Regions from separate parts of the Paenibacillus sp. WLX2291 genome, predicted to be linked through region 2. Evidence: a T-box and tRNA genes for the amino acid it is inferred to sense, from the RefSeq annotation. Region 2 holds a T-box; the other holds one or more tRNA genes.
What was found. A T-box is a leader RNA that pairs with one kind of tRNA and senses whether it is charged. The one in region 2 lies ahead of metG (methionine--tRNA ligase), so its partner is inferred to be a tRNA-Met.
Positions count from the first base shown of each region.

Region 1 (3,260 bases), 630 kb from region 2:
CATGATCTCACACTGCCAAGAAAAGCCTCTAGCCAGGAAGCAGGTGCCCGTACCGCAAACCGACACAGGTAGGTGAGAAGAGAATTCTAAGGCGCGCGGAAGAACTCTCGTTAAGGAACTCGGCAAAATGACCCCGTAACTTCGGGAGAAGGGGTGCCCCGGTAGTGTGAATAGCACGAGGGGGCCGCAGTGAAAAGGCCCAAGCGACTGTTTAGCAAAAACACAGGTCTGTGCGAAGCCGCAAGGCGAAGTATACGGGCTGACGCCTGCCCGGTGCTGGAAGGTTAAGGGGAGTGGTTAGTCTTCGGGCGAAGCTATGAACCGAAGCCCCAGTAAACGGCGGCCGTAACTATAACGGTCCTAAGTAGCGCGAAATTCCTTGTCAGGTAAATTCTGACCCGCACGAATGGCGTAACGATTTGGGCGCTGTCTCAACGAGAGATCCGGTGAAATTTTAATACCTGTGAAGATGCAGGTTACCCGCGACAAGACGGAAAGACCCCATGGAGCTTTACTGCAGCTTGATATTGAACTGGGGTGCGATTTGTACAGGATAGGTGGGAGCCTAGGAAGAGGGAGCGCAAGCTTCCTTGGAGGCGCCGTTGGGATACCACCCTGATCGCATCTGAGTTCTAACCTAGTACCGTGATCCGGTACGGGGACCGTGTCAGGTGGGCAGTTTGACTGGGGCGGTCGCCTCCTAAAATGTAACGGAGGCGCCCTAAGGTTCCCTCAGAATGGTTGGAAATCATTCGAAGAGTGCAAAGGCAAAAGGGAGCTTGACTGCGAGACCTACACGTCGAGCAGGGACGAAAGTCGGGCTTAGTGATCCGGTGGTACCGCATGGAAGGGCCATCGCTCAACGGATAAAAGCTACCCTGGGGATAACAGGCTTATCTCCCCCAAGAGTCCACATCGACGGGGAGGTTTGGCACCTCGATGTCGGCTCATCGCATCCTGGGGCTGAAGTAGGTCCCAAGGGTTGGGCTGTTCGCCCATTAAAGCGGTACGCGAGCTGGGTTCAGAACGTCGTGAGACAGTTCGGTCCCTATCTGTCGTGGGCGTAGGAAATTTGAGAGGAGCTGTCCTTAGTACGAGAGGACCGGGATGGACGCACCGCTGGTGTACCAGTTGTTCCGCCAGGAGCATCGCTGGGTAGCTACGTGCGGACGGGATAAGCGCTGAAAGCATCTAAGCGTGAAGCCCCCCTCAAGATGAGATTTCCCAAGTTTAGTAAGACCCCTTGAAGACGACGAGGTTGATAGGTTGGGGGTGGAAGTGCAGCAATGCATGGAGCTGACCAATACTAATCGGTCGAGGGCTTATCCAAGATTCTAGACACGCGATGGATCGTTTCGGATTCAGTTTTCAGGTGATGAACACATCTGCACGTTTGGTGATGATGGCGGAGGGGTTCCACACGTACCCATCCCGAACACGACCGTTAAGCCCTCCAGCGCCGATGGTACTTGGACCGCAGGGTCCTGGGAGAGTAGGACGTTGCCAAGCGAAACAGCAAGACTAGCCACTCTAGAGAGTGGCGACTATTCCCTGATAGCTCAGTTGGTAGAGCACTCGACTGTTAATCGAGTTGTCACAGGTTCGAGTCCTGTTCGGGGAGCCATATGGAGAGGTGTCCGAGTTGGCCGAAGGAGCACGATTGGAAATCGTGTAGGCGTCACAAGCGTCTCGAGGGTTCGAATCCCTCTCTCTCCGCCAGAAAGATTTGAATATACTATATATTTAATATGTAAAGATCAGGTTGTCTGTTTGTGAAATACATGTTAACATGATGTAGGATGTTTATAAGTAAGGCCCGTTGGTCAAGGGGTTAAGACACCTCCCTTTCACGGAGGTAACAGGGGTTCGAATCCCCTACGGGTCATGAGATGGAGACTTAGCTCAGCTGGGAGAGCATCTGCCTTACAAGCAGAGGGTCGGGGGTTCGATCCCCTCAGTCTCCACCATCTAGATTTTCTTTTTCAACGACGCGGGGTGGAGCAGTCCGGTAGCTCGTCGGGCTCATAACCCGAAGGTCACAGGTTCAAATCCTGTCCCCGCAATGATGGAACCGTGGTGTAGGGGTTAACATGCCTGCCTGTCACGCAGGAGATCGCGGGTTCAAATCCCGTCGGTTCCGCCATTTTCACTTTTGGTTTTCGAACGAAAAGCGGAAATGGACTGAGAAGTACAAGCAAAATGCGGACGTGGCTCAGCGGTAGAGCATCGCCTTGCCAAGGCGAGGGTCGCGGGTTCGATTCCCGTCGTCCGCTCCATTTGCGCCCTTAGCTCAGCTGGATAGAGCGTTTGACTACGAATCAAAAGGTCAGGAGTTCGAATCTCTTAGGGCGCGCCATTATTTTCATATCTTCACACTTGCCGGTGTGGCGGAATTGGCAGACGCGCGCGACTCAAAATCGTGAGGGAAACCGTGGGGGTTCGAGTCCCTTCACCGGCATATATCGGGATGTAGCTCAGCTTGGTAGAGCACCTGGTTTGGGACCAGGGGGTCGCATGTTCAAATCGTGTCATCCCGATACCAAAAACCACTATTCTTTAGGAATAGTGGTTTTTTTGTGTTTTAATTTTATTCATTAGGATGTAGCAAATAAAATTCAGATCATTAAACAAAGCAACATAGCCCGATAGTCAAACTTTCTGATATAATAAAAAAATGATACATATGTTCGCTTATTTCGCTTATGATAGAAGACAAGCAGATTGGGATATGTACGTTCATTATTATGAATTGAAACTAGAGTAAGTGAAGCTGAAGATCGTAGGCGAATATGTAAAGGACACGGATGATTATAGGGGAGAGATGGTTTTGCGTATTATGGGAATTGACCCCGGAATTGCGATTGTCGGTTTCGGTTTTATTGATAAAAATGGTAGTAAGCTGACGCCAGTGCAGTATGGTTGCATTCAAACTGAGGCGCATACGCCGGATGAAGATCGTCTTGTACATGTGTATGAAGGTATGGTGCAGCTGATTGAAAAATATGAGCCGCAGATGGTTGCTTTTGAGAAGTTATTTTTTAGCCGGAATGTGACGACAGCGATGTCAGTCAGTCAGGCGCGTGGTGTAGCAATTTTGGCAGCGGCGCAAAAGGGTTTACCTATTGCTGAATATACACCAATGCAGGTGAAGCAGGCGATTGTCGGTTACGGTAAAGCAGAGAAGCGTCAGGTACAGGAAATGATACGGATGTTTTTGAATTTGCAAAAGATTCCTAAGCCGGATGATGTTGCGGATGCAC
Region 1 covers NZ_CP176755.1:4,239,594-4,242,853, reverse strand. The annotation lists rRNA gene ACDE64_RS18140 (23S ribosomal RNA) at 1-1,330, shown strand, start outside; rRNA gene rrf (5S ribosomal RNA) at 1,393-1,509, shown strand; tRNA gene ACDE64_RS18130 (tRNA-Asn) at 1,549-1,624, shown strand; tRNA gene ACDE64_RS18125 (tRNA-Ser) at 1,628-1,719, shown strand; tRNA gene ACDE64_RS18120 (tRNA-Glu) at 1,814-1,885, shown strand; tRNA gene ACDE64_RS18115 (tRNA-Val) at 1,892-1,967, shown strand; tRNA gene ACDE64_RS18110 (tRNA-Met) at 1,990-2,063, shown strand; tRNA gene ACDE64_RS18105 (tRNA-Asp) at 2,068-2,143, shown strand; tRNA gene ACDE64_RS18100 (tRNA-Gly) at 2,202-2,276, shown strand; tRNA gene ACDE64_RS18095 (tRNA-Arg) at 2,280-2,356, shown strand; tRNA gene ACDE64_RS18090 (tRNA-Leu) at 2,379-2,458, shown strand; tRNA gene ACDE64_RS18085 (tRNA-Pro) at 2,464-2,537, shown strand; gene ruvC (crossover junction endodeoxyribonuclease RuvC) at 2,828-3,260, shown strand, end outside.
Region 1: it has a tRNA-Met gene. The T-box ahead of metG (methionine--tRNA ligase) is inferred to sense a tRNA for this amino acid. The anticodon was not compared.

Region 2 (3,260 bases):
ACACCTGTTATCGATATGGGAATCCCTAACTATCGTGTACAGGTTATCCAGTTACAGATAGCCGGAGCCGCCATTGCGGTTCCGGTTTTTTCTATGTATTGCATGATCTACCGTTTGGGATGGATATAATAATTCTGGTATTTTATGAAGAAATATTCGGCAGCGCGTTCGTTTTCGTGTATAATAGTTATGATTACGAATAGTGTTGATTGTGTACGTAATTGGTTCAGAACGATGACAGGAGGAAGATTCATGCTGTCCACAGAGCAAATTATTGATATTATGTCCAAGCAGGGTCTGCGTATTACCGATCAGCGCCGAACGCTGGCGAAGCTGTTTGCCGAAGCACCGGGCTATCTAACTGCCAAGGATGTATACGAATATATGGAACGTAAATATAGTGGTCTTAGCTTTGATACGGTGTATCGCAATCTTCGTGTTATGCAGGAGCTGGGCGTGTTGGAGCAGATCGTGTTTGAAGATGGAGTGAAATTCAAAAGTCATTGCAGTCAGGATCATCATCACCATCATATGATCTGTTTGCAATGCGAGAAAACGTACCCGATTGCTTTTTGCCCGATGGATATGACGGATATGCCGGAGGAGTTTCAGGTGATTCGTCATAAGTTTGAAGTGTTCGGCTACTGCAAGGAATGTCTGGCACAACAAGCTGGATATAATAGTGAAGAGGGTGTACCCGTCGGTGGTGATGGCAAGGAAGGGCCTGCGCTTCATTTGAAAAAGAAAGCCGTATCCACAGCGGTAGGGAAACATCAGTGAATACATTGCAAAAGTTGAGCCGTCGCGCTGTGCAGGTGCCGATTCACTTTTACCGTAAATGTATTTCTCCCTTGAAGCCGCCCAGTTGTCGCTTCTATCCAACCTGCTCACAATATGCACTGGAAGCGATTGAAGTGCATGGTGTGCTCAAGGGGAGCTGGCTGGCAGCACGCCGGATTAGCAAATGTCATCCCTTTCATCCCGGCGGCATCGATCTCGTTCCGCCACCGCGCCGTTCCCACATCAACCCTGTCCATACAGACAGCGGCGATGAACAGGAGCAGCGCGGCAACCATGAATACAAACAGGACCCGCGGAACGCTTGACAGCTTCGGCGGGTATTCGGTATATTGAGAAACATAGTCATATATGCAATCCAGTGAACGGATAAGTATACGGAATAGGCACAGCACAGAGAGCCGGAATAGCTGCGAACCGGTCTGGAAGCCACTGTAGAACATGGTCCGGGAGGAACTGAAGTCGAGCTACCGCATAACGGTACGTAAGGCTCCAGCGTAAGCCCGCGTTAAGGGTCAGCCTGTATAGGCTGCTGAGCCTGCTTTTGCAAAAAAGTGGGGAAGTTGGGTGGTAACGCGTGAGTACAAGCTCTCGTCCCATTAGGGATGGGGGCTTTTTTGCGTCCATATGCTGCGCGGTACGGTATATATGCTGATCAGAATGCGGATGTATTTTACACAAGGAGGAACAACCATGCCAGAAGAGAAAAACACATTTTACATTACGACCCCGATTTATTATCCAAGTGACAAGCTGCATATCGGTCACGCCTACACAACGGTGGCAGGCGATGCGATGGCGCGCTACAAACGTCTGCGCGGATATGAGGTGCGTTATCTGACCGGTACGGACGAGCATGGTCAGAAGATCGAGCGCAAGGCCGCTGAGAAAGGTCAAACGCCGCAGCAATTCGTCGATGGAATCGTTGAGGGTATTAAGAGCCTGTGGGACAAGCTGGATATCTCTTATGATGACTTTATCCGTACAACCGAAGAACGCCACAAAAAGGTCGTACAGGACATCTTTGATCGTCTGCTAGAGCAGGGCGACATTTACAAAGGCGAATACGAAGGCTGGTACAGTATTCCAGATGAAACGTTCTACACCGAGACTCAGCTGGTTGATGTAGAGCGCAACGATAAAGGCGAAGTGATCGGTGGGAAAAGCCCAGATAGCGGTCACCCGGTCGAACTGGTCAAAGAAGCATCGTACTTTTTCCGCATGAGCAAATATGCCGATCGTCTGCTGAAATATTATCAGGATCACCCGGACTTTATTCAACCGGAATCGCGTAAAAATGAAATGATCAATAACTTTATCAAACCGGGTCTGGAAGATCTGGCTGTATCGCGGACGACATTTGATTGGGGCGTTAAAGTTAAAAACGATCCGAAGCACGTCGTATACGTCTGGATCGATGCACTGTCTAACTATATTACAGCGCTCGGTTATGGCAGCGACAATGAGGAGCTGTTCAACAAGTTCTGGCCGGCAGACATCCATCTGGTTGGGAAAGAAATTGTGCGTTTCCATACAATCTACTGGCCAATCATGCTGATGGCACTGGATATCCCACTGCCGAAAAAAGTATTCGGTCACGGCTGGCTGCTGATGAAAGACGGCAAAATGTCCAAGTCCAAAGGGAATGTCGTTGACCCGGTTACGCTGATCGATCGTTATGGTCTGGATGCACTGCGTTACTATCTGCTGCGTGAAGTGCCATTTGGCTCTGACGGTACATTTACACCGGAAAGCTTTGTAGATCGTGTAAACTCCGATCTGGCGAATGATCTTGGTAATCTGCTCAACCGTTCTGTGGCGATGATCGACAAATATTGTAGTGGCTCCGTGCCTGCCTACAATGGTGTTGTCAACGAAGTGGATGGTAAATTGCAAGAGTTCATCGGCGATACAATCGGCAAGATTGAAACGGCGATGGAAAAACTGGAGTTCTCGGTTGCACTGACTGCGATCAGCCAGCTAATTAGCCGTACGAACAAATATATCGATGAAACGCAGCCATGGGTGCTGGCGAAGGATGAAGACAATCGTCCACAATTGGATTCGGTTATGTTCCATCTGGCAGAAGCGCTGCGCATCATTTCCATCTTGCTGGAGCCGTTCCTGACACGCGCACCGAAGCAGATTCGTCAGCAAATCGGTATTACCGATGGCGAGCTGACAACATGGGAGAGTACTGGTCGTTTCGGTCTGATTCCAGCAGGAACGTCTGTAGCCAAAGGTGATCCAATCTTCCCGCGTCTGGATTCCAAAGAAGAAGTGGCATACATCGTGGAAGCGATGGGCGGCGTACTGAAAACGGAAGCTGAGCAAACGGCGACAACCGAACAGCAAACGGTCACTGCACCAGCTGTAGAAGAAGAGGAATCTACACCAGAAATCAGCATCGACGATTTTGCCAAAGTTGAGCTGCGTGTTGCGCAGGTCATCGCTGCTGAGCC
Region 2 covers NZ_CP176755.1:3,612,389-3,615,648, reverse strand. The annotation lists gene ACDE64_RS15450 (Fur family transcriptional regulator) at 253-780, shown strand; gene yidD (membrane protein insertion efficiency factor YidD) at 786-1,106, shown strand; T-box leader at 1,151-1,400, shown strand; gene metG (methionine--tRNA ligase) at 1,492-3,260, shown strand, end outside.